DNA from 3 places in the Pseudoalteromonas sp. RB2-MNA-CIBAN-0110 genome. Region 1 is predicted to be linked to each of the others. Evidence: predicted binding sites of a transcription regulator. Region 1 holds the regulator's gene; each other region holds the start of a gene.
What was found. Region 1 encodes LexA, which represses DNA repair genes until DNA is damaged. Its sites were predicted from a motif close to TACTGTATNNNNATACAGTA; they were not measured.

Region 2: the regulator LexA is predicted to act here: its motif matches at 4,926-4,945, upstream of uvrD (DNA helicase II).
Region 3: the regulator LexA is predicted to act here: its motif matches at 3,972-3,991, upstream of ruvC (crossover junction endodeoxyribonuclease RuvC).

What each region holds. Positions count from the first base shown of each region.
Region 1 covers NZ_JBEOOQ010000043.1:11,100-18,775, forward strand. The annotation lists gene AAEY68_RS17535 (DnaJ C-terminal domain-containing protein) at 1-913, shown strand, start outside; gene AAEY68_RS17540 (chaperone modulator CbpM) at 913-1,233, shown strand; gene AAEY68_RS17545 (membrane protein) at 1,309-2,034, opposite strand; gene AAEY68_RS17550 (hypothetical protein) at 2,348-2,728, shown strand; gene AAEY68_RS17555 (PaaI family thioesterase) at 2,729-3,169, opposite strand; gene lexA (transcriptional repressor LexA) at 3,337-3,954, shown strand; gene coxB (cytochrome c oxidase subunit II) at 4,438-5,580, shown strand; gene ctaD (cytochrome c oxidase subunit I) at 5,580-7,172, shown strand; gene AAEY68_RS17575 (cytochrome c oxidase assembly protein) at 7,172-7,676, shown strand, end outside.
Region 2 covers NZ_JBEOOQ010000066.1:1,232-8,907, reverse strand. The annotation lists gene AAEY68_RS20260 (hypothetical protein) at 1-546, opposite strand, end outside; gene AAEY68_RS20255 (tRNA(Met) cytidine acetyltransferase TmcA domain-containing protein) at 649-2,718, opposite strand; gene uvrD (DNA helicase II) at 2,696-4,861, opposite strand; gene AAEY68_RS20245 (hypothetical protein) at 5,165-5,389, shown strand; gene AAEY68_RS20240 (YacL family protein) at 5,506-5,874, shown strand; gene AAEY68_RS20235 (dUTP diphosphatase) at 5,980-6,603, shown strand; gene yrfG (GMP/IMP nucleotidase) at 6,619-7,266, opposite strand; gene nudE (ADP compounds hydrolase NudE) at 7,328-7,676, shown strand, end outside.
Region 3 covers NZ_JBEOOQ010000023.1:4,561-12,236, reverse strand. The annotation lists gene AAEY68_RS12275 (arylesterase) at 81-704, opposite strand; gene AAEY68_RS12270 (ABC transporter ATP-binding protein) at 705-1,418, shown strand; gene AAEY68_RS12265 (ABC transporter permease) at 1,408-3,909, shown strand; gene ruvC (crossover junction endodeoxyribonuclease RuvC) at 4,040-4,564, shown strand; gene ruvA (Holliday junction branch migration protein RuvA) at 4,567-5,184, shown strand; gene ruvB (Holliday junction branch migration DNA helicase RuvB) at 5,192-6,199, shown strand; gene tolQ (protein TolQ) at 7,180-7,676, shown strand, end outside.

The sequences.
Region 1 (7,676 bases):
AGCGGTTAAAGTAGCTTATAAAAAGTTAGCCAGAAAATATCACCCAGATGTAAGCAAAGAGCCTCAAGCAGAAGATAAGTTTAAAGAAGTAGCAGAAGCTTACGAAGTCATTCATAACAAAGAAGAACGCACTAAATACGACGAGTTACGTCGTCATCAACAAAATCGTGCTCGTCAACAGCAAGGTAATTATGGTGGTAACAATGCTTCATCGCAAAGTAATTATCAGCAAAGCGATCCTCAAACCGATCAAGAGTTTTCTGATTTTGTTAATTCAATGTTTGGCGGCGCCGGTGGATTCAATCGTTCCGGGCAGGGCAGAAGTAACGCCGCTCGCGCGCAAAAAGGACAAGATGTGGAAATAGAGTTCCCGATTTTTCTTGAAGAGACTTTAGTTGATACCGTTAAGCCTGTTGAGTTTATGTTACCGCAGCGAGATAGTAGTGGTCGTGTCTCTGAAATTAAAAAATCACTTAAAGTGAAAATTCCCGCAGGTTCAGTAAATGGCGAACGAATTCGACTAAAAGGGCAAGGCGGATTAGGGTCAGCGAACGGGCAAAATGGCGATTTGTACTTACAAATTAGTTTAGTGCCCCACCCATTATTTGATGTTGAAGGTCATAACCTAAATATAGTCGTCCCTCTTGCACCATGGGAAGCGGCTCTTGGTACAAAAATAAATTTACCTACGTTGGCAGGCAAAATCCAATTAACTATTCCATCTAATAGTCAGTCTGGTCAACGCTTGCGTATTAAAGGTAAGGGATTAATGAGTAAAAAAGCCAAAGGTGATTTATTTGCTGTGCTTAAAATTGTTAATCCAACATCTGTTGATGATACCAGTAAAAAACTTTGGGAAGAATTAGCCGAAAAAGCTCACTTTGATCCCCGTAATAACTGGAGCAAGCCATAATGCAAATTATCGTGACACAAAAAGATGATTTACTTACTAGCAAAGAGCTATGTTTGAGTAGTGATATTAGCGAAGCAATTTTATATGAGCTAGTTGAGCACAATATTGCGGTTCCAATTGAGGGGAAGCATGTTACGCAGTGGCAATTTACGGTATCTGCAGTGACCTTAGTTAAAAAAGCGGCCCGTATTCAACATGACTTTTCGTTAGATTGGTCGGCAATAGCTTTAGTTTTACAATTGCTGGATGAGCGTGATGAGTTGATTTTCGAAAACGAAATGTTAAAGCGACATTTGAGTCGATTTAAACACTTGGAATAAAATCTGCCCTTGGGTACTTCCTAGGGCTTATTTACTCTTTGGTGAGAGTGCGCTAGTTCTTAAAAACCAATATGACTACTTTGATTTATTCTTACTTTTAATTCGGATAAATCGTTTTAGTCGTATGTTTTGCATAAGTAGTAATATTCCACTTAGGCAAAAAAGTACGCTGGTTGCTGCAAAACTAATAAGCAGCGGATTATTAAAATCCTCTCGCTCATCGTAATCCATAATATGTAACATCCAAAAAAAGTCGAAAATTCGCCATAGTGTGCTGCGAACGGTGATAACTTTGCCGTTATTTTCTGACAAATACAGTGTTGTGTTAAATGTGTCGTCAAATTGTACCTGCCAAACATTGGTTTTATATCCAACTTCTCGCATACCTTGCTTTAGCAGTACAGCGCTTGTCACTTGAGCATCAATAAGTAAGTGTGCTTTAGCATTTGCGGTAATTTGTATTTTAGTTGGCGGCTCAAAAGGCCGGCCTGTTATACCGTTAAAGCTTTGCTGTTCATCTTTATTTATTACTGTAATTATAGGTGTGGTTAAAAAGTTCTCAAAAATTATTTGTGTTGGATTAACCACCTGAGATGCAATATCGTTAAGGGAGGCAACATAATCAGCCTGCGTAAATGGGTTATTAAGAGTACGTGTTGCAAGATGCTCCCCATGAACTTTATCAAGAGGAATAGCGCTCATGACTAAACCGCCTAATAGCCAAGCTAAAATTTGTAATGTGAGCAAATAACCGAGCCATTTATGTAACTTGCGAGCATACTTAAATATTTTTTTATTCATGTTTTAGTCTTATTATTTTTAGAGGCTAGTTTATTACATTAATGGGATTAGTTACTGCGACATTTTGTCGCAGTTTAAACTATAGCTTACTGTAATCATTTAAAAATAAAAAAGATTACACTTAAATTGCTAACATGACTTATTTGTTTAATTGAGCTGAGTGTTTGATATCCAGCTAGCTTTAAACGCTAAAAAATACTTAAAAGCTGCGAAATATCTATATAAAGTGGTTAATAGAGCATAGTTGATTTGGTATAACGGTAAAACTGCGTTAAAGTTTGCAATGAAATTATTAGAGGATAAATACGAAACGATGTCGGAAATTCAATTTTTAAATGTAGATCTTGAGCTTGAATCAAAGCAAGATATTAGTTTGCTAGTGGCAGACTTGAAAAAAGTCGCGACGATTTTACATTATGACAAAGACGAATACCGTCAATTAGCGCGTATTGAAGCAACAGGTGTAGTAAACACGCCTGACAAAGCAATAAACCATATATGTGAGCTTATTGAATCGTGTTCGCGTAACGCGCTAAAGCAATGGTTAAGCTGTTCACGTAGAACGTTTGATATTGGTTTTGAATCAGGCACTTCCCCTAAGTGCTTTAATCAAGCCTTAGATGCAGATACATTACTACGTATATCTGCGATTGGTGCGGGTATGGAAATTACAATTTACCCAATCGAAAAGTAACTACCTTCGCTCTACGACTGCTGCGGTCATTTTTGATACGCAGCACAGCTCATTGCGGCTATTTGTAATTTTTATTTCCCACACTGAACTACGTTTGCCAATATGAAACGCTCTTGCCGTTGCTGTTAAAGTGCCGTTGCGAGATGCTTTTAAATGACTTGCGCTAATTTCCTGCCCCACGCAGTAAAATTTTGTAAAATCGACAACAAAGTTAGCTGCATAGCTGGCAACTGTTTCGGCAAGTACAACGTTAGCACCGCCGTGAACCATTCCCATTGGGTTATGATGCTCAGGAATTGCCGGCATAGTGGCTACTAAGTAATCATCACCAATTTCAGTGACTTCTATTCCCATGGTTTTCATTAATGTTCCTTGGCCATCAATGCCTTGTTCTAACTGCTTGCACAGCTCTAAAGTGATGGGCTGGTACCAAATACTCATAATGACTCCTTTGCTTTTTTAATCATTTATAAACCTAGCTTTAGTTATATCCCTAAAATGTACACAAGTGAAATTACTTTGGCTATTTTAAGGCTTAATTTAAATTTGCGATTTTTATTTAACTGTATATACTCACAGTTAAATATACTGTATGGAAAACCAGTTGTATGCGACCATTAACGAACCGCCAAGCTCAAATACTCGAACTAATTAAAGTTTTTATTAAAGACACTGGTATGCCTCCTACACGTGCTGAAATAGCGCAAACATTAGGTTTTAAAAGTGCCAATGCTGCTGAAGAACATTTAAAAGCACTTGCTAAAAAAGGCGCAATTAAAATGAAACCAGGTGCAAGCCGTGGTATTCAGTTAATTGAAGAAGAAGAGCCAGAACAATTAGGTTTACCGCTTATAGGGCGTGTTGCTGCTGGTTCACCTATTTTGGCGCAAGAGCACGTTGAAAGTCACTGCAAAATCGATCCATTAATGTTTAAACCGGCTGCAGATTTTTTACTACGCGTTAACGGTATGAGCATGAAAGATATTGGTATTATGGATGGTGATTTACTTGCTGTACATCGTACTCAAACCGCTGAAAACGGGCAAGTTGTTGTTGCCCGCCTAGACGAAGACGTAACTGTAAAACGTCTTGAGAAAGCGGGTCGTAAAGTATTACTTCATGCTGAAAACGACGATTTTGAATCTATTGAAGTAGATCTTGAAAATGAGTCTTTTAATATTGAAGGCTTAGCCGTTGGCGTTATAAGAAACGCTGATTGGATGTGACTTTAAAAATAGCTTTTAAACAAGCAGTTTTATAAATGCGTACTAATTAGTACGCATTTTTTGTTTTAAATTCGCACTAAAAATAGGGCATAAATAGCTCACTGACAATTTAAGCTGTAAACTTTTTTGCACTTATATTTTCCCCCTTCGAATGCGTTAAACCCCTTTGTTTTGCTCATCTTTTGAACTTACTGTTACCTAGTTGGTTACTGATTTTTTATTAATTACTCAATATCACCTGATTGTTTTTTATACTAAAACTTGCTTGTTGTTCATTTTTTAGCTAATTATTAATGTGCTGAGCTAATAATAACTCACAGCTTTTTAGTTTTGAGAACACACAATATACACAAACCCGTTGTTGGCGCAGCAAAACCAATCAATATTAAATGAGATTGACTAAAAAAATAAAAATAACGAATTGGCGTTTAAGCCGTATGCCTCTTCGCTTTGCATTCGCAATAGCATCAAAGGAGCCGTCACATGGGTAAACTGACCTCTACCTTGTGGCTTATATTATGTGTTTTTTCGCACCCAGTTTTGGCTAACAGCCAATACAATATGCGCAAAGGCGTAACCGATATAAGCAATAATGTATATCAGCTGCACATGACCATATTTATAATATGTTGTGTGATTGGGGTGATAGTGTTCGCAATTATGTTTTGGGCACTTATTCATCACCGTAAATCTAAAGGGGCTGTACCTGCCCAATTTCACGAAAGCACTAAAGTAGAAATACTTTGGACTGCAATCCCGTTTGTTATTTTAATTGCTATGGCAGTACCAGCCACTAAAACCCTAATTGCAATGGAAGATGCCAGCAAAGCTGATCTCACTATTAAAATTACAGGCTCGCAATGGAAATGGCATTATGAATATATGGGTGAAGATGTAGAGTTCTACTCTATTTTATCTACCCCGCAAGATGAAATAGCGAATCTTGCAGATAAAAATCCTAACTACTTACTTGAGGTTGATAAACCTCTCGTACTGCCAATAAATCAAAAAGTACGATTTTTAATGACTTCTGACGATGTTATTCACTCTTGGTGGGTACCTGATTTTGCAGTTAAAAAAGATGCGAATCCCGGCTTTATAAACGAAACATGGACGAACATAAACGAAGAAGGTACTTACCGAGGCCAATGTGCTGAGTTGTGTGGTAAAGATCATGGCTTTATGCCCGTTGTGGTGGTCGCTAAATCTGAGGCTGATTTTAAAACGTGGCTTGCAGATGCAAAGCAAGCTAAACAAAAAGCAGCATTAGCAGATGCCGCATTACTTGATAAAACCCTCCCAAAAGAAGAATTAATGACTTTAGGCGAACAAGTATATATGGCCAATTGTGCTGCATGTCATCAGCCTACTGGCATGGGGTTACCGGGTGTATTTCCTGCACTTAAAGGCAGCCCTATAGTGCTTGGCGATATAAAAGATCACATTGATGTAGTTATCCATGGGCGACCCGGTACGGCAATGCAAGCATTTGCCAAACAGTTATCTATAAAGCAATTAGCAGCGGTTATTACTTATAAACGTAATGCGTGGGGTAATGATACGGGTGATGTTATTCAACCGAGTCAAATACAGGCAGCACTTGATGCCAAAGTGGAGGCGAACTAATGAGTAGCATAGTAGAACAATCTAACGCCAATGAAGCTCATCATGCTCATCACCCAGCTAAAGGTTTTAAACGCTGGCTTTACACAACTAATCATAAAGATATAGGTAGTTTATATTTAATTTTTTCGCTGACCATGTTCTTAATTGGTGGTGGAATGGCCATGGTGATCAGAGCTGAATTATTTCAACCAGGTTTACAGTTGGTCGATCCTCACTTTTTTAATCAAATGACCACAGTGCATGGTTTAATTATGGTGTTTGGTGCGGTTATGCCGGCCTTTACAGGCCTTGCTAACTGGATGATACCACTCATGATTGGCGCGCCAGATATGGCATTGCCAAGAATGAATAACTGGAGCTTTTGGATTTTACCGTTTGCGTTTTTAATCCTATTGGCATCGTTATTTATGCCTGGTGGGGGTCCTGCATTTGGTTGGACTTTTTATGCACCACTGTCTACAACATACAGTAATGATAATACTGCATTGTTTGTATTTGCCGTACATATTATGGGGATTAGTTCAATAATGGGCGCAATCAATGTGATTGTAACCATAGTGAACTTACGTGCCCCAGGCATGACATGGATGAAGTTGCCCTTATTTGTATGGACGTGGTTAATTACTGCCTTTTTATTAATAGCGGTAATGCCAGTGCTTGCAGGAGCTGTCACTATGGTACTTACCGATAAGTATTTTGCGACCAGCTTTTTTGATGCCGCAGGCGGTGGCGACCCGGTGATGTTCCAACACATTTTTTGGTTTTTTGGTCATCCCGAAGTATACATAATGATTCTTCCTGCCTTTGGCATTATATCTACAATAATACCTACCTTTTCTCGTAAAAAACTTTTTGGCTATGCCTCAATGGTATACGCCACATCCTCCATAGCACTATTGAGCTTTATTGTATGGGCTCATCATATGTTTACCACTGGGATGCCGGTCGCTGGCGAGTTGTTTTTTATGTACGCGACCATGCTTATATCGGTACCTACAGGAGTAAAAGTATTTAATTGGGTTGCCACAATGTGGAAAGGCTCAATAACTTTTGAAGTGCCAATGCTTTTTAGTATTGCGTTTATTGTGCTGTTTACCTTAGGTGGCTTTTCGGGTTTGATGCTGGCAATTACACCTGCTGACTTTCAGTACCACGATACTTATTTTGTAGTGGCGCATTTTCATTATGTATTAGTAACAGGGGCTGTGTTTTCGATAATGGCAGGTGCTTATTATTGGCTACCCAAATGGACAGGCAACATGTTTAATATCACGCTAGCTAAATGGCATTTTTGGCTATCGCTGGTGAGTGTGAACGTACTGTTTTTTCCTATGCATTTTGTAGGGCTTGCCGGTATGCCGCGTCGAATTCCCGATTATGCACTTCAATTTGCCGACTTTAACGCAATCATAAGTATTGGTGGATTTGCCTTTGGTTTATCGCAATTGTTGTTTGTAGCTGTGGTAATTAAATGCGCGCGTGGCGGTGATAAAGTGCCTGCAAAAGTATGGGAAGGGGCAGAAGGGCTTGAGTGGGAAGTTGACTCTCCAGCGCCATATCATACTTTTTCTACGCCGCCGGTAATTAAGTAATGACACACGCACCGCTACTCAAACGTTTGGTACTTATTTGCATAGGCATGTTTGCCTTTGCCTTTGCTTTAGTACCTTTGTATGACGTGTTTTGTGATGTAACAGGGCTTAATGGAAAACCTTCGCTTGAGCAAGCAGAGCAAAGTACACAAATAGTACAAAACCGAGAAGTCGGCGTTAGCTTTACTACTCACGCACAAAGTGGTGCACCGTTTGAAGTTAAATCAAAAGAATACAGTGTAGTGGTAAAACCCGGTGCAATGCGTGAAGTAATGTTTAGTGCTAAAAATAACAGCAACCTAGATAAAGTAATGCAGGCTGTACCATCAGTCTCGCCAGGTAAAGCGGCAAAGTATTTACACAAAATAGCCTGTTTTTGCTTTGATCAGCAACCTCTAAAAGCAGGGGAAGAACTTGAATTTAAATTACTTTTTTATGTTGATACCGCACTGCCGAGCGATATTGAAGAATTAACTTTATCTTATACCGTATTTGATATTAGTG
Region 2 (7,676 bases), on a different contig from region 1:
CTCTTTAGCTGATTCGAATAAACGCTCTAGCTGAATTAGGTTACTACGCTTAATTTTTTCGAGCAGAGCTGATACTTGTTTATAATCGCTTTGATTATGAGCTGATATAGCTTCTTTTACCGTTTCTAGCAATGATTGGAAAGGTTCGTTAAGTCGAGACATTGTTAGTTTTAAGTCTTCATTATCGGTGTTGAACTCTTTGTAAAACAGAACAAAATCTTGTAGTTCTGCATCATTGCTTGAAATAGAAGCCGAGCTATTTAGCAAGGTACTTTGAAGGGTATTGAACCAGTTTAATAGTTTTTCTTGCCATGTTCTTAGTTGTTTTAGTACATGCGCATTACTTTGTTCGGTTGAGATATTATTTAAAATAATACCTAAATCAAACACAGGCGTTGGTATATCCATATAATCTTTAACACCAATAAAGCTTTTATTATTGTTGGGTAAAGTTGTTAGATTATTGTCAAAGCGCTCTGTTAATAAAATATCGAGTATTTTAAGTGAAATTGTTTTGCAGCCCACTTTAAAGTTTATTAATTCCATGCCTTTATCTTAATTTACCTGTTAATGCTTTAAGGATAGAACAAATTAAATAAATAGCTTAAAGATGGATAAGATTTAATAGAGATAGGTAACTAGGAGTTATTAGATGGCACTAGTGAGGTTTTTTATGGCACGTTTAAATTGATTCTCAAGCTGCTTTTTTCCTAATAAACCTAAGTGTTGAATCACTTTTTCATTACATTCATTTTGCAGCACTAACTTTATTAAAAGTTGTTTATCAGACTCTGTTAATTGAGACATACAAGAAGGAGACTGATTCACTACCTGCCAGAGAGTCGCAGAGATATTAAATTGAGTGAAGTTACTGTTTACGAGCAAGGCTAATCGTTCGCGAGTCTCGAGGCTTACTAACTCATCGCTAAATCCTTCAATTAAAATACTTACAAGTTGCCAATCTAGTGTTTTAAAATGTGTTAAAAGAGCATAAAAAAAGTCGTTTTTAAACTGCTTTTTCAAAGGTTGGATAATTGCACTTTTATTGCTTAAGCATTTAACCACAAGCGCTGAATGTTCAGCTGTGCTTTTATCGCGTTGATAACCCAGTTTTACGGTATCAAACCCTTGTTTTTGCCAAAAGTTAAGTAGCTGCGCTGTTGCGCCAAAGCTTGCACCAAACCAACTACATTGGCTTTTTACTTGCGACTCGCAATAGCTAAGTAGCTTTTTACCAAAACCCATATTGTGAGAACTCGGATCAATCGCTATTCGTACAACGCGAGCGCTCAACTGTGTTAAGTAGTCATTATCAAAGCTAAGTTGTGAGAGGGTTTGAGCCATTAAATGACCCTGTGGGCGGCGCTCTCCGCTTATAACCTGTAGAGCAAGTTCTTCACTTAAACCACCTTCTATTGCGATTAAACATACACCAACTAATTGATTGTTAATTTTGCTGATGAATATTCGTTGCGATGGTGCGTCTAGTAGTTGGCGTAAATCGTTTACACTACTTTGATAGTGAGCCAATGCAAGCAGGGCAATAACTTGTTGCAGTAAAGGCTCATTTTTTACAAGGGATTGCTGAGTTATTTCGCTATGAACTGGCTGCTCTAATTGCTCACTACTTAACTCTTTATATTGTGCATCGAGTGCAAGCAAGGTGCGAATGTGCTTCTCGAGGGGATCGTGTTTGGCAAAACGCAGTGGCTCATCAAGCGTTACAACTTTAGAGGCTTTATAGTGCGCTTTTATATAGTTACTAAAGCGAATGGTGTAACCCCTACCATTGCCCTCATACCCAACCAGTGTACTTGCAAATACTATACGAGGGTAATGAGCTAGCATTTTTAGCAATAACGGAACAGGGATCGCGGCAGCTTCATCAATGAGTAATAAATCGCACTCAGGTAATGCATTTAATAACGCGTCAGGTGCAACGTAGTGCAAGTTGGCGAGCTGTTTATGTTCAGCGTTGTATTGAAGGCTCAGCTCGTTGGCTAAATGTTTAAAGCTACTATGGGTCGCTTTAAACTGAGTGCTGCAAATAATTACTTTTTTATCAGTCAATTTTGCGGCAGCTAAGCCAAGTGCTGCCGACTTGCCTCTACCTCTATCAGCATTAATGAGTAAAGGTCTGTTGGCACGGCCATTAGCTACTTTTACTATTTGTTCAACGCAGTTTTGCTGTGGTAGATAATCAATTTTATTATCCGTAACAGAGCTGACGAGATTATTAATACAGCCATTTTGTTCACTAAAATGAAAAGCGGGTAACCGCTTAATAATAGCCGCGAAACGATTATTAAATAAACTGTAGTCAATACTTTGACCGTGTGATTGCACTGTACTTAATGAGGGGTCTTGCCAAAAGGCTAAATCATTTAATTCGGGCAGTAATAAAAACAGTATACCGCCTGCTTTAACGGTGCCGGTAAGTGCTGCAAGTTTATCAGGGTGCAAACCACTAAAACCATTATAAACAGCATGAGCAAATTCTTGCCCTAAAATTTGGTGAGTGCGAGTAGGCCAGTACGAATTTTTAATCGCGCACTGCTTTGATACAACAAGTGTATTGTTTTCATCTATTAATGAGTTAAGTAATTCATAACACCAAGCAGGGCTGCCGGTAATCAACACTAGCTGACGATGATACGCGCCAGCTAGTTGTTGTTCTAACTCATTTAGGTGAGATTTATACAGCTTGTAATCGTGCATAGGCCGTTACTAACCATTTACTGCCAAGGTCGTCAAAGTTAACTTGTACGCGAGATTGCGCGCCACTGCCTTCGTAATTAAGTACGGTACCAACACCAAACTTAGCATGCAAAACTCGTTGCCCTAAGTTAAAACCACTGTCTTCAAATGCGGCATGGCTAACTGATGCGCTAAAACGCCCGGCGGCAGGTGGACGAGAAACCTGTGTTTTAATACGGATTTCTTCTACGCAGTCCTCAGGTATTTCGCGTAAAAAGCGTGATGGGCTATGGTATTTTTCTTGCCCGTATAAGCGGCGACTCTCAGCATGGCTAATGTATAACTTATCCATTGCTCGTGTCATGCCTACATAACAAAGGCGGCGCTCTTCTTCTAAGCGGCCAGACTCTTCGTTACTTTGCTGAGAAGGGAACATGCCCTCTTCTACGCCCACCATAAACACTAACGGAAACTCTAATCCTTTAGCTGAGTGAAGTGTCATCATTTGAACGGCATCTTCGTGCTCTTCTGCTTGTCCTTCACCTGACTCAAGTGATGTATGTGCTAAAAAGCCTTGTAAAGGCGAGCTGTATTCTTCGTCTTCAGGAAGTTCGTACTGGTCACATGCGCTAATTAGCTCTTCTAAGTTTTCTACGCGAGCACGGCCTTTTTCACCTTTTTCAGCTTGGTACATTGCCATTAAGCCTGAGGTTTGAATTGTGTACTTGGCTTGCTCATGCAAAGTTAGATCGCTAATTTTATCTTCTATTTGTTCAACTAGTTCTACAAACTTACTTACTGCACCAGAAGCACGACCAGATAAGTGCTGTTGTTCTACAATTGCTTTTGCGGCATACCAAAGCGGTAACGATTCTGCTCGTGCACAATCTCGTATATGGCTCAATGTTTTATCACCAATACCGCGTGCTGGCGTATTAATTACACGCTCAAACGCGGCATCGTCTTGACGATTACCTACTAGGCGTAAATACGAAAGCGCATCTTTAATTTCTTGTCGTTCGAAGAATCGCATACCACCATAAATACGGTATTTTAAGCCTTCTTGCAGCATGGCCTCCTCAAGTACACGAGATTGCGCGTTACTACGGTATAAAATTGCGGCATCTTGTAGGGCATTACCTGCATTTAACCAGCTTCGTAGTTTGCTACTTACAAAGCGTGCTTCGTCTAACTCATTAAATGCTGCATAAATAGAGATTGGCTCGCCATCGTTACCGTCGGTCCACAAGCTTTTACCCATACGTTCTGAGTTATTTTGAATTAATGCGTTGGACGCTTTCAAAATAGTCGCGGTTGAACGGTAGTTTTGTTCAAGACGAATGGTTTCAGCGCTAAAGTCAGTTAAAAAACGTTTAATGTTTTCGATTTTAGCACCACGCCAACCATAAATGCTTTGGTCATCGTCGCCTACAATCATAATGCTGTTAGTATCGCCAGCAAGTAACTTTAACCAAGCATATTGAATGGTATTTGTATCTTGGAACTCGTCTACGAGCATATGTGCAAAGCGTTGCTGATAATGACGCAGTAACGTAGGGTTATTTTTTAACACTTCGTAGCTGCGTAGTAATATTTCAGCAAAATCAACTAGGCCCGCTCTATCACAGGCCTCTTGATAGGCGGCATAAACACGCAGCATCATTTGCTCGTTAATATCGTATGCTTGGATATCTTTAGGGCGAAGTGCTTCATCTTTTTTGGCGCTTATGTACCAGCCAAATTGCTTAGCGGGCCATTTTTTATCATCAATATTCATCGATTTTAATAAGCGCTTGATCATTCTAAGCTGATCGTCAGAGTCTAAAATTTGAAAGGCTTCAGGTAAGTTAGCTTCACGGTGATGAGCACGTAAAATACGATGCGATAAACCATGGAAAGTACCAATCCACATGCCACCTACAGGGGCCTTTAGTGTTTCTTCAACGCGGCCACGCATTTCTTTAGCGGCTTTATTAGTAAAAGTAACTGCAAAAATACTGTAAGCGGAGGCTTGCTCAACTTGCATAAGCCACGCAATACGATGAACTAACACTCGTGTTTTACCAGACCCAGCACCTGCTAATACCAGCATGTTTTGTAGTGGGGCTGCAACGGCATCGCGTTGTTTGTCATTTAAGCCATCGAGTAATTGTGAAACGTCCATCGTTACGCCTTTTTAATCAATATTGTGGCCAGTATAACAGGTGTTTTTGTTAGGCTAAATAAAATACTGTTTTTATAAACAGCTATTTATAAAATAGTGTTCAAAACGAGTAACTTGCTAATTAATTGAGCGAATAGAAAAGTGCAAACACATAACAAAAATTGCTAATTTGACCTAAAGTTAGCAAAATTTACTAACTCTCTAAATCTAGACTAATTTAACTATTTGATTTGTAAGCTTTAATAAATTGGCATAGAGTGTGTAAGTAAATAATTATAAAATCAAATAAATACAGAGGTTAGTATGGCAGATCAAGGTTCTGGCGGTAACGTAATCGCAGCATTATGTAATATATTTTTTCCTGGTTTAGGGCAGTTAGTGCAAGGGCGTATTTTAGCGGCTATATTTTTTGCACTCGCTATTATAATAAGTTACGCACTAATTTATGTGCTTGTAGGCTTTGTACTTGTGCCTATTATTTACTTATGGTCGATTATTGACGCAGCGCGTTATAGATCGCGAAGTTAACGGTTTTCAAGTTGAGTAAAATAGCGCCCATGTGGCGCTATTTTACTTTATATGTCCTGTGGTTTACGGGCGTTTACGTATATAATTACCCAATTAAAGATTTACAGGCAAACCCTATGGAATATCAATTTATTCGCGACCCTATTAGTGGGCTACGTATTAAAATAAGCAGTGAACACGCTATTATTGGTCGCTGGCTAAACGAAGAAATAGGCAAAGACAAAGTAGCCATGGTGCAAGCGCTTATTGCATCGGTGAGTTCAAGCTATGAGCCGCTAACGCTAAAAGGCCAAGAAATAGATTTAATATTAACGAAAGACGAAGCATTATTTGAAGCCCATGCGCTTCATCAAGACAGCGAAGACCTAATAGCGTATCAAGATGACGATTTAGCGCTTGAAGAAAATGGTTTAAGTAGTGGTTGTGGCTTTGAAGATTTCATTGATTTAATTGATTCATGGCATGAGTTTACGACGTCACGATAAACATAACTAGCACACTAATAAAAATATACAGCAATGCACAATCAGCATTTTATCTGTATTATTACACCAACGAACATTACGCCAATCAAAACGACAGGAACTGATATGTCTGCCAATTTAAACAAGCTAGTAGTGATGCTAGAAATGCAAAACGCCATGAATACTAAAGTACATGAGCAATGGTTTACTCAAGGGTTTAAATGGTACCGCGCTATTTGGGTTGAGTGTGCTGAAATGTTGGATCATCATGGTTGGAAATGGTGGAAAAAACAAACACCAGATACTGAACAAGTTATTTTAGAGTTGGTTGATATTTTTCATTTTGGTCTATCGCTTAGAATTGACGGTGAAACTAGCTACGAAGACTTAGCAAAGCAACTTGAAACTGAGCTTAGCAATGCTCAACAAGCTGATGACTTTAAACAAACACTAGAGATATTGGCGGCGTCTGCTGTTGCTGATAAAACGTTTAATGCAGGTGCCTTTGCCGGCTGTATGGCGCAAATGGGTATGGATATTGATGATTTATATCGCGGCTACGTAGGTAAAAACACGTTAAACTTTTTCCGCCAAGATCACGGTTACAAAGATGGTAGCTATATTAAAGAATGGAATGGGCAAGAAGATAACGAGCATTTAGTTGAAGTAGTTAAAAGCCTTGATACAGAACATGCAGATTTTGCAAAGTTAGTATATCAAGGGCTAGAAGCGCGTTACCCAAAAATTTAAGTCACGTAAGTTGAGTTAGATAATCTTACGATAGTCGGTAACACTTAGGTAATCGGCTATTTCGTTATGTGGTTGTTGGCTATCTGGGTTAGCAACTGCAAGTAAGTGCTCGATGCCGTATTCTCGTGCGGCATTTAATACCGGCACACTGTCATCTACAAACAAAGTGCGCTGCTTATTAAACCCTAAGTCTTTTTGTACTTGGTGCCACAAACTTTGCTGCTCTTTACTTACTCCATATTCATGAGTAGACACTACACCATCTAGGTAGTTATCAATCGCTGTATGCTCAAATTTCAGCATGACACTCTCAGGGTGGGCGTTGGTAAGTAAAATTAACTCTTTGCCTGCTTTTTTAAGCTCAGTTAAAAAATGAGGTACGTCTTCGCGCATTTTAATTAAATGCTGAGACTCTCGTTTAAGCTCCATTATAGGCAAGCTTAATTGCTGCTCCCAATAATCTAAACAATACCACTGTATTTGACCGCTCACAGCTTGATAGCATTTTAAAATATCTGCTTTAGCTGCATCTAGGCTAATGCCCCTTGCTAATGCGTGTTGCGCAGGAATAACGTTAAGCCAAAAATGACTGTCGTAATGTAAATCGAGTAATGTTCCATCCATGTCGAGCAAAACGGTATCGATTTTTGACCAATTTAACATAGGAATTTCAACTTATAAGGTTTATTATTGAACTAACTGCCATGATAGCAAATTAACGCCAATGACACAGAAAAAGCACCCAACACCACCACAAATCCTCAGTAACAATGTTGTCGCTAAAAGCCGCCTGTTTACTGTGGAGTCTTTAGAGCTAAAGTTTTCTAATAACGAAGAGCGCCAGTATGAGCGAATTCGCGGCGGTGGCCGGGGAGCAGTGATGATTGTTCCGTTAAGTGCAGACAACGAATTACTACTTGTACGTGAATACTGTGCGGGCACAAACGATTACCAGTTAGGTTTTCCTAAAGGCTTAATCGATCCGGGCGAAACGCCAGAGCAAGCTGCTAACAGAGAGCTTAAAGAAGAAATTGGCTTTGGTGCTGAGTATTTTAAACCATTAAGAACAGTAA
Region 3 (7,676 bases), on a different contig from region 1:
AAAAATCAATAAGCGATTGTTTGTTTGGGTGTTTATTACGCAAGAGACCTAAAAAGGCACTCTTGCGGTGTATTAATTGGCTAGTCTTTATTTAACCACTTTTTGATCGAGTCATACATCTCATCTCGTATTAATGGTTGGGCTTTTTTGTTAGGGTGTAAACTATCGTTTTGCATTAGATCAGATTGGCTGGCAATATCTAGCATAAAAAAGTTCATTAAATGCGCATTTGTTTCTTCGCTAACGCGCGAAAAAGTGTCTGTAAACATTTTGCTATAACGCGGACCGTAATTAGGGGGAATGTAAATCTCCATTAAGGCGGTCATCGCATTAGTTGCTTGGCTTTTTTGAATAAGAGACGTTAAGTTAGCTTGCATTTTTTTAACTGGAAAACCACGTAAACCGTCGTTAGCGCCAAGCTCTATTAGTACATGAGTGGGTTCGTATTGCTCAAGCAATGCATCTAAACGGCGTAGGGCTCCACCAGATGTTTCGCCACTAATACTGGCGTTGATAAGTTCAATGTCGGCTTGTTCGTCATCGTATTTATCTTGTAACAATTTTACCCAGCCTTCTTCTTGTTGAAGTCCGTAGGCTGCGCTTAAACTGTCACCGAGTATTAAAATCGTGTTGTCGGCTGCTGCGCTCAGCGGTTTGATAACTAAAAATAAAATGAATACTAAACGAAGGATTGAATGAGTCATATGTCAGCGCTTTCTCAATTAAATATAATTCAGGTTAATGGTTTGTCTAAAGTAGTCTCTACCTTTGAAGGTGAGCTGCCCATCCTCAGCGACATCAGCTTTAATGTCAAGCATGGCGAGTCTGTTGCTATTGTTGGCACGTCGGGCTCTGGTAAATCAACGTTACTCAGTTTATTAGCAGGGCTGGATACCGCAAGCAGCGGCGAAATATTTTTAGATGGCGAGCCATTACACAATTTAGATGAAGAAGAGCGTGCTGCACTGCGCGCGGCTAAAATTGGATTTGTGTTTCAATCGTTCATGTTAGTACAAAGCTTAACTGCATTAGAAAACGTTATGCTGCCAGCAGAGCTTGCTGGTGAAAGTGATGCAAAAGAGCAAGCAATTGCATTACTTGAAAAAGTAGGCTTGAGCCATCGAATTGATCATTACCCGTCGCAACTCTCTGGCGGTGAACAACAGCGTGTTGCTATTGCGCGAGCATTTATTGGTACACCTAAAATACTATTTGCTGATGAGCCTTCGGCTAATTTAGACAGCAAAAACGGTAAAATGATTGAATCCTTATTATTTGATTTAAACACGCAACACGGCACTACGCTTATTTTGGTTACTCACGATGAAGGGCTTGCACAAAAATGTGAGCACATTATTCAAATAGAAGCGGGCTTACTGGTAAAAAGCCAAGTAGAGGACGTTGCTAATGTGGGTTAAGTTAGCGCTTAAGTTATTTTCGCGAGAATTTCGCCGTGGTGAGCTAACAGTTATAAGCGCAGCTATCGCCCTTGCTGTTTTAACCGTGCTTACACTGTCTATGGTTACTGAGCGAATAGGGCAAAGTATTGCGCAAAAAAGCAGTGCTTTTATTGCAGCAGACCGTGTACTTGCAAGCGATCATGTTCTCGACACTGCTTTTATTACTAGAGCACAGAGCCAAAATTTAAAAACGGCGCAAATGGTGTACTTCGACACTATGTTGTTTGCCGATGATGAAATGCAGTTTAGCTCAGTAAAAGCGGCATCTAATGCGTACCCGTTAAAAGGGCAGTTAAAAGTTAAAGATACCTTAACAGGTGAAACTAAGGTTGCTAATAGCGGACCAACGCCTGGTAATGTGTGGCTAAGTGAATCAGTATTTTACAGTTTAAATATTGATATAGGCGCGCAAGTAGAGCTTGGCGCTGCATTATTTAATGTTTCAAAAGTGATTGTAGAAGAGCCCGATGCGCCATTTAATGTATTTTCGAGCAGCCGCCGCGTGCTTATTAATATTGACGATGTGGCAAAAACCGAAGTTGTGCAGCCAGGTAGTCGTGTTTATTATCGCCAACTTTATGCAGGTAGTGAGGCCGATATAAATAGCTTTTACGAGTGGCTTAAACCACAAATGAAAGAAAACCAACAATGGTACGGCGTTAAAGACCGTCAATCACCTATTTCAAATAGTTTAAACCGTGCAGAGAGCTTTTTATTACTTGCCGGCCTATTAGGTATTATTTTAGCCGCAGTGGCTATAGCCGTTTCAGCAAAACGTTATTGTGAACGACAATACGACCCAGTAGCGATGATGAAAACGCTAGGCGGTAGCCGTTCAATGATCCGCAAAATATACATGCTCCATTTATTGCTTGTATGTGCAATGGCGGTAAGTATTGGGCTGTTAATTGGTTATGGCTTGCAAGAAATAGCAACAAGTTACTTATCAAAAAGTATGGGCACAGAGCTACCTTTAGGTGGCTTTAAACCTTGGCTGGTGGCTATAAGCACTGGCGTAATTTGTGCTGTTATGTTTTCTATTAAACCGTTATTTGATTTATTTGATATTCCACCGCTTAGAGTGCTGCGCCGTAACTTAGGTGACAAGTTGGCAGTAAGTCGTGTGCATTTAGGCATGAGTGCGCTAACTGTGTTTTTATTAATGTGGTTATTTAGTAACAACATAAAAATAACGCTTATTTTGTTTGCCTCAACGCTTGCGCTAATTGGTGTGTTGTTTTTGATATCTAAATTAATATTTGGTGGCGGTCGAAAATTAGGGCTTAAGCCAGGTAACAGTTGGTCGCTTGCAATTGCATCTATTCAAAAGCGTGCAAATGTGAACGCGGTACAGTTAATTAGTTTTTCATTAGCGATTAAATTACTGCTGTTTTTAGTGGTACTTAAAAACGACATGATATCTGATTGGCAGTCGCAACTTCCTGCCGATGCGCCTAATGCGTTTTTAGTTAATATTACGCAAAATGAGCTTGAGCCAATTAATGAGTATTTAGCACAAAAAGATATTCAGGTATCAGAGTTTTATCCCACTATTCGTGGACGCGTAAATGCGGTAAACGGCGAGTTGGTAGCACGTTCTGTATCGCTGCAAGACAACGAGAAAAAAGACGAAGAAGCACGTGCAGGTATTGGCCGCGAGCTAAACCTTACATGGCTTAAAGATGTGCCTGACCAAAATGAAGTAACACAAGGCACGTGGTTTGGTGAAAATGCGATGGCTGAAGCCTCAGTAGAGGAGTCGATGCTTGAGCGTTTAGATGTTGAGATAGGCGATACGCTCACATTTTTAATTGGTTCGCAGTCGTTCGATGCTAAAATCACCAGTGTGCGCAAAGTTAATTGGGCCACGCTTAAACCTAACTTTTTTATTATTTTAAGCCCAGATGTACTTGCAGATTTTCCGGCGACGTATATTTCGTCGGTACGTATAAACCCAGATCAAAAGCGTGACTTTAGCCAGTTATTGCGTACTTACCCTACTATTACAGCGATTGATATTGATAACTTTGTTAAGCAAATACAAACAACTATTTCGCAAGTATCACTCGCCATTGGCTTTGTACTTGCAATTGTTGTGCTGTGTGGCGCGCTTGTACTTATATCGCAAGTGCAAGCTAGTTTAGGTGAGCGTATGCAAGAAATTGTAATACTGCGAACGCTTGGCGCTAAAAGTCGATTAATTAAAAACGCGACCTTGTACGAGTTTTTATTACTCGGCGGTTTAGCTGGCTTAGTTGCTGCATTTTTTAGTGATATAGCACTTTTAATTGTGCAGCAACAAATGTTTGATTTAGCAGGTAAGTTACACCCGCATATATGGATTATTGGTCCTGTAGCTGGCGGTGTATTTGTGGCTGGTTTAGGCTATTTAATGATTGCCCGAACACTTAAACAAAATACCCAAGGATTAGTGCGTGCCCTAGGGTAAGCTTAAACTAACATGCTCCTTCAAATGCCCACCTAACACGTGGGCATTTTTGTTTTTCTTTGTACTGGTAATTTATACAGTGCTCTGGCATTATTAGCGTAATTTAAAAATAATAACAATGGAGTGCTGTTTGGCCATTATTTTAGGGATCGATCCTGGTTCACGTTTGACCGGATATGGCGTTGTTGCCCACCAAGGTTCTAAATTTACATACTTAGGCAGTGGTTGTATTAAGTTAGCCGATCATCCTTTTCCGGTTAGGCTTAAAATGATCTATCAAGGCATTACACAGCTTATTGAACAGTTTTCGCCAGAAACTTTTGCCATTGAAAAAGTATTTATGGCGCATAACCCCGATTCAGCTTTAAAACTAGGCCAAGCTAGAGGCGCGGCGATTGTTGGCGCTGCAATGGCCGACTTACCCGTATTTGAATACTCAGCTAGGCAAATTAAGCAAGCAGTAGTAGGCAACGGTGGCGCTGATAAAACTCAAGTGCAACACATGGTAAAAAATATTTTAAAACTACCAGGTACGCCACAGGCCGATGCAGCTGATGCACTCGCTATTGCGATTTGCCACGCTCACTCAGAACAAAATTTAATTAAACTAGCGGGTAGCGCAAGCAAAACCGTTAGAGGACGTTTAAGGAAATAACTATGATAGGCCGCTTAAATGGTATTTTAGTCGAAAAACAGCCACCAGAAATATTACTCGAAGTAAGTGGTGTCGGTTACGAAGTACAAATGCCAATGACCTGTTTTTACGATTTACCAAAAATTGGTGAAAACGCGATTGTTTACACCCACTTTGTAGTGCGTGAAGATGCTCAGCTATTATTTGGTTTTAATAATAAAGTTGAACGTGCCTTGTTTAGAGAGCTATTAAAAGCAAATGGCGTTGGGCCAAAACTTGGCTTAGCTATTTTATCGGGCATGTCGGCAAAGCAATTTGTAAGCTGTGTAAATAACGAAGACTCAACGTCGCTAGTTAAATTACCCGGTGTAGGTAAAAAAACAGCCGAGCGTTTAGTACTCGAAATGAAAGACAGATTAAAAGATTGGGGTAATGATTTATTTACGCCATTTAGCGACAGCGCAGTAATAGAGCCAATGAGCGATGCGACAATAGCTAATAACGCAGCCGATGATGCCGTATCGGCACTGCTTGCATTAGGTTATAAATTGCCACAAGCTCAAAAAGCAGTAAAATCGATAAGCAAACCCGATATGTCTACTGAGGTTCTTATTAGAGAATCTTTAAAATCAATGTTGTGAGTAACCCATGATTGAAGCGGATCGCTTAATTGATGCGACTGAAAAAACAAATGAAGACTCTATAGATCGTGCAATAAGACCAAAACTTTTAGCCGACTACAGAGGCCAGCCTCATGTTAAGCAGCAAATGGAAATTTTTATTGAAGCTGCTCGAACCCGTGGTGAAGCGCTCGATCATTTATTAATATTTGGCCCACCAGGGCTTGGTAAAACCACGCTTGCAAATATCGTAGCCAACGAATTACACGTAAGTATTAAAACAACATCCGGCCCTGTACTTGAAAAAGCAGGTGATTTAGCTGCGTTACTTACTAATTTAGAAGAAGGCGATGTACTGTTTATTGATGAAATACATAGGCTAAGCCCGCAAGTTGAAGAAATACTGTATCCAGCAATGGAAGACTACCAGCTTGATATAATGATTGGTGAAGGCCCAGCTGCGCGTTCTATTAAATTAGACTTACCTGCATTTACGCTTATTGGTGCCACTACGCGAGCAGGCTCACTTACATCGCCACTACGTGACCGTTTTGGTATTGTGCAGCGATTAGAGTTTTACTCTGTAGAAGATTTGTCGCACATAGTAGGGCGCTCTGCACATTATCTTGGTTTAGAAATGTGTGACGACGGCGCAACCGAAATTGCACAACGTTCACGTGGTACACCACGTATTGCAAACCGTTTATTACGGCGTGTACGCGATTACACACAGGTAAAATCTGACGGCACAGTAAACGCCGAAGTAGCTAAGCAAGCGCTTGATATGATTGATGTAGATAAAAGTGGTTTTGATTATATGGATCGCAAATATTTACTCGCCATAATTGAAAAATTCATGGGCGGTCCAGTAGGGCTCGACAATGTAGCTGCAGCTATTGGTGAAGAGCGTGAAACAATAGAAGATGTAATAGAGCCGTTTTTAATTCAGCAAGGGTTTATTCAGCGTACTCCGCGTGGGCGAATAGTGTCTGACAGTGCATATCATCACTTTGATTTACTTCCTAAAAAAGACTAGCCTCATCATATACATTGCTTGCTGTGGTTTATTGCGCAGCAGGTAATTGACTTAGTATCCCTTTCTTTCAAATATTTATACGGCTGGTATTTTACCCAAAACCTCAGCACACTGTTGCAAATGTTATTTCAAAATACTTATACGCTTTATAGTTAACTGTTAATTCACAGGGCGTTAAGACTCGCGAAGCTATCCTGCGTACCATTCAAACTAGTAACCGAATTACTTATTGTAAAATAGGTAGAGCAATTATTAGTTTATAAATAAAGTATGTAGCGCACTAAATTGTAGGCAAAAAAAAGCCCGCAAAAAATGCGGGCAAACAACAAGTTGAAGGAAGTAATCCAGGGAACTACGTTTTACTGAATTTGGTTTTATCCAGAAAGAGTAAAACAATGTAATACGATAAAATATCCTATTACTAAGAACTTGGCTTAATGAAACTATCTCATTCGGTGCGCTAGTTCGGTATGGGAGAATAATACGTAAGATCATCTTTTTGTTCAAACTAGAAAATTTGTATTTTCAGATTAGAAAAACTAATTCGGTGAATTTTATTGTTGTTTGAATCTTGCGCGTTAATTAATCGTTAAATTTATAAGTCAATGAAATTTCTAGCTTAAGTAATTTCTTTTGATGTGGCTCGGTATTAGTTTTACTGTTACGTGAAGGTAAGGCTTATAGGTTTTGAGTGTTTATGCTCTTAATTTGAATAAACGGCGCATTTTATGACGTTTTACTTATATATTTACGCATATTTATAGTTAGCGAGTTTATTTAAAAGATTAAATAAAATACTGAGGCAAAGGGAAATGCCAACTAAAGCTGTTTTTTAACGTTTTTTGTTGCCTATTCATAGCAATACCGTTGTCAGCTTGAAATGGACTAGATACACTAGATGCAACTTTTGACCGTATAAACGGTCATATTTACACAAATTAACCAATTTGCCGTATTTTGAAATTACTTAGGAGTTTAACGTGGGATCAGGGCTTAATTTTTTAGACCTAATTTTAGAAGCAAGCTTGCTTGTTCAGTTAGTGATGTTAGGGCTAGTTGCCATGTCTGTAATGTCGTGGACAATTATATTTCAGCGTAAAAAAGCAATATCAGATGCACTATCAAATGCTAAGAAATTTGAGCAAAAATTTTGGTCTGGTATTGATCTAAGTAAATTGTATAACGAAATATCGTCACGCAGCGGTCAGTCTCAAGGTATTGAAGCCTTATTTACTTCAGGCTTTAAAGAGTTTGCTCGTCATAAAAAGAATACATTTCAAAGTGCGAGTATTGTTATGGAAGGGACGTATCGTTCTATGCGTGTTGCGCTTTCTCGTGAAATTGAAAAAATTGAATCTAGCTTATCGTTTTTAGCAACGGTAGGTTCTATTAGTCCGTACATCGGTTTGTTTGGTACAGTGTGGGGTATTATGAATGCCTTTATTGCACTAGGTGAAGTTAAGCAAGCTACATTACA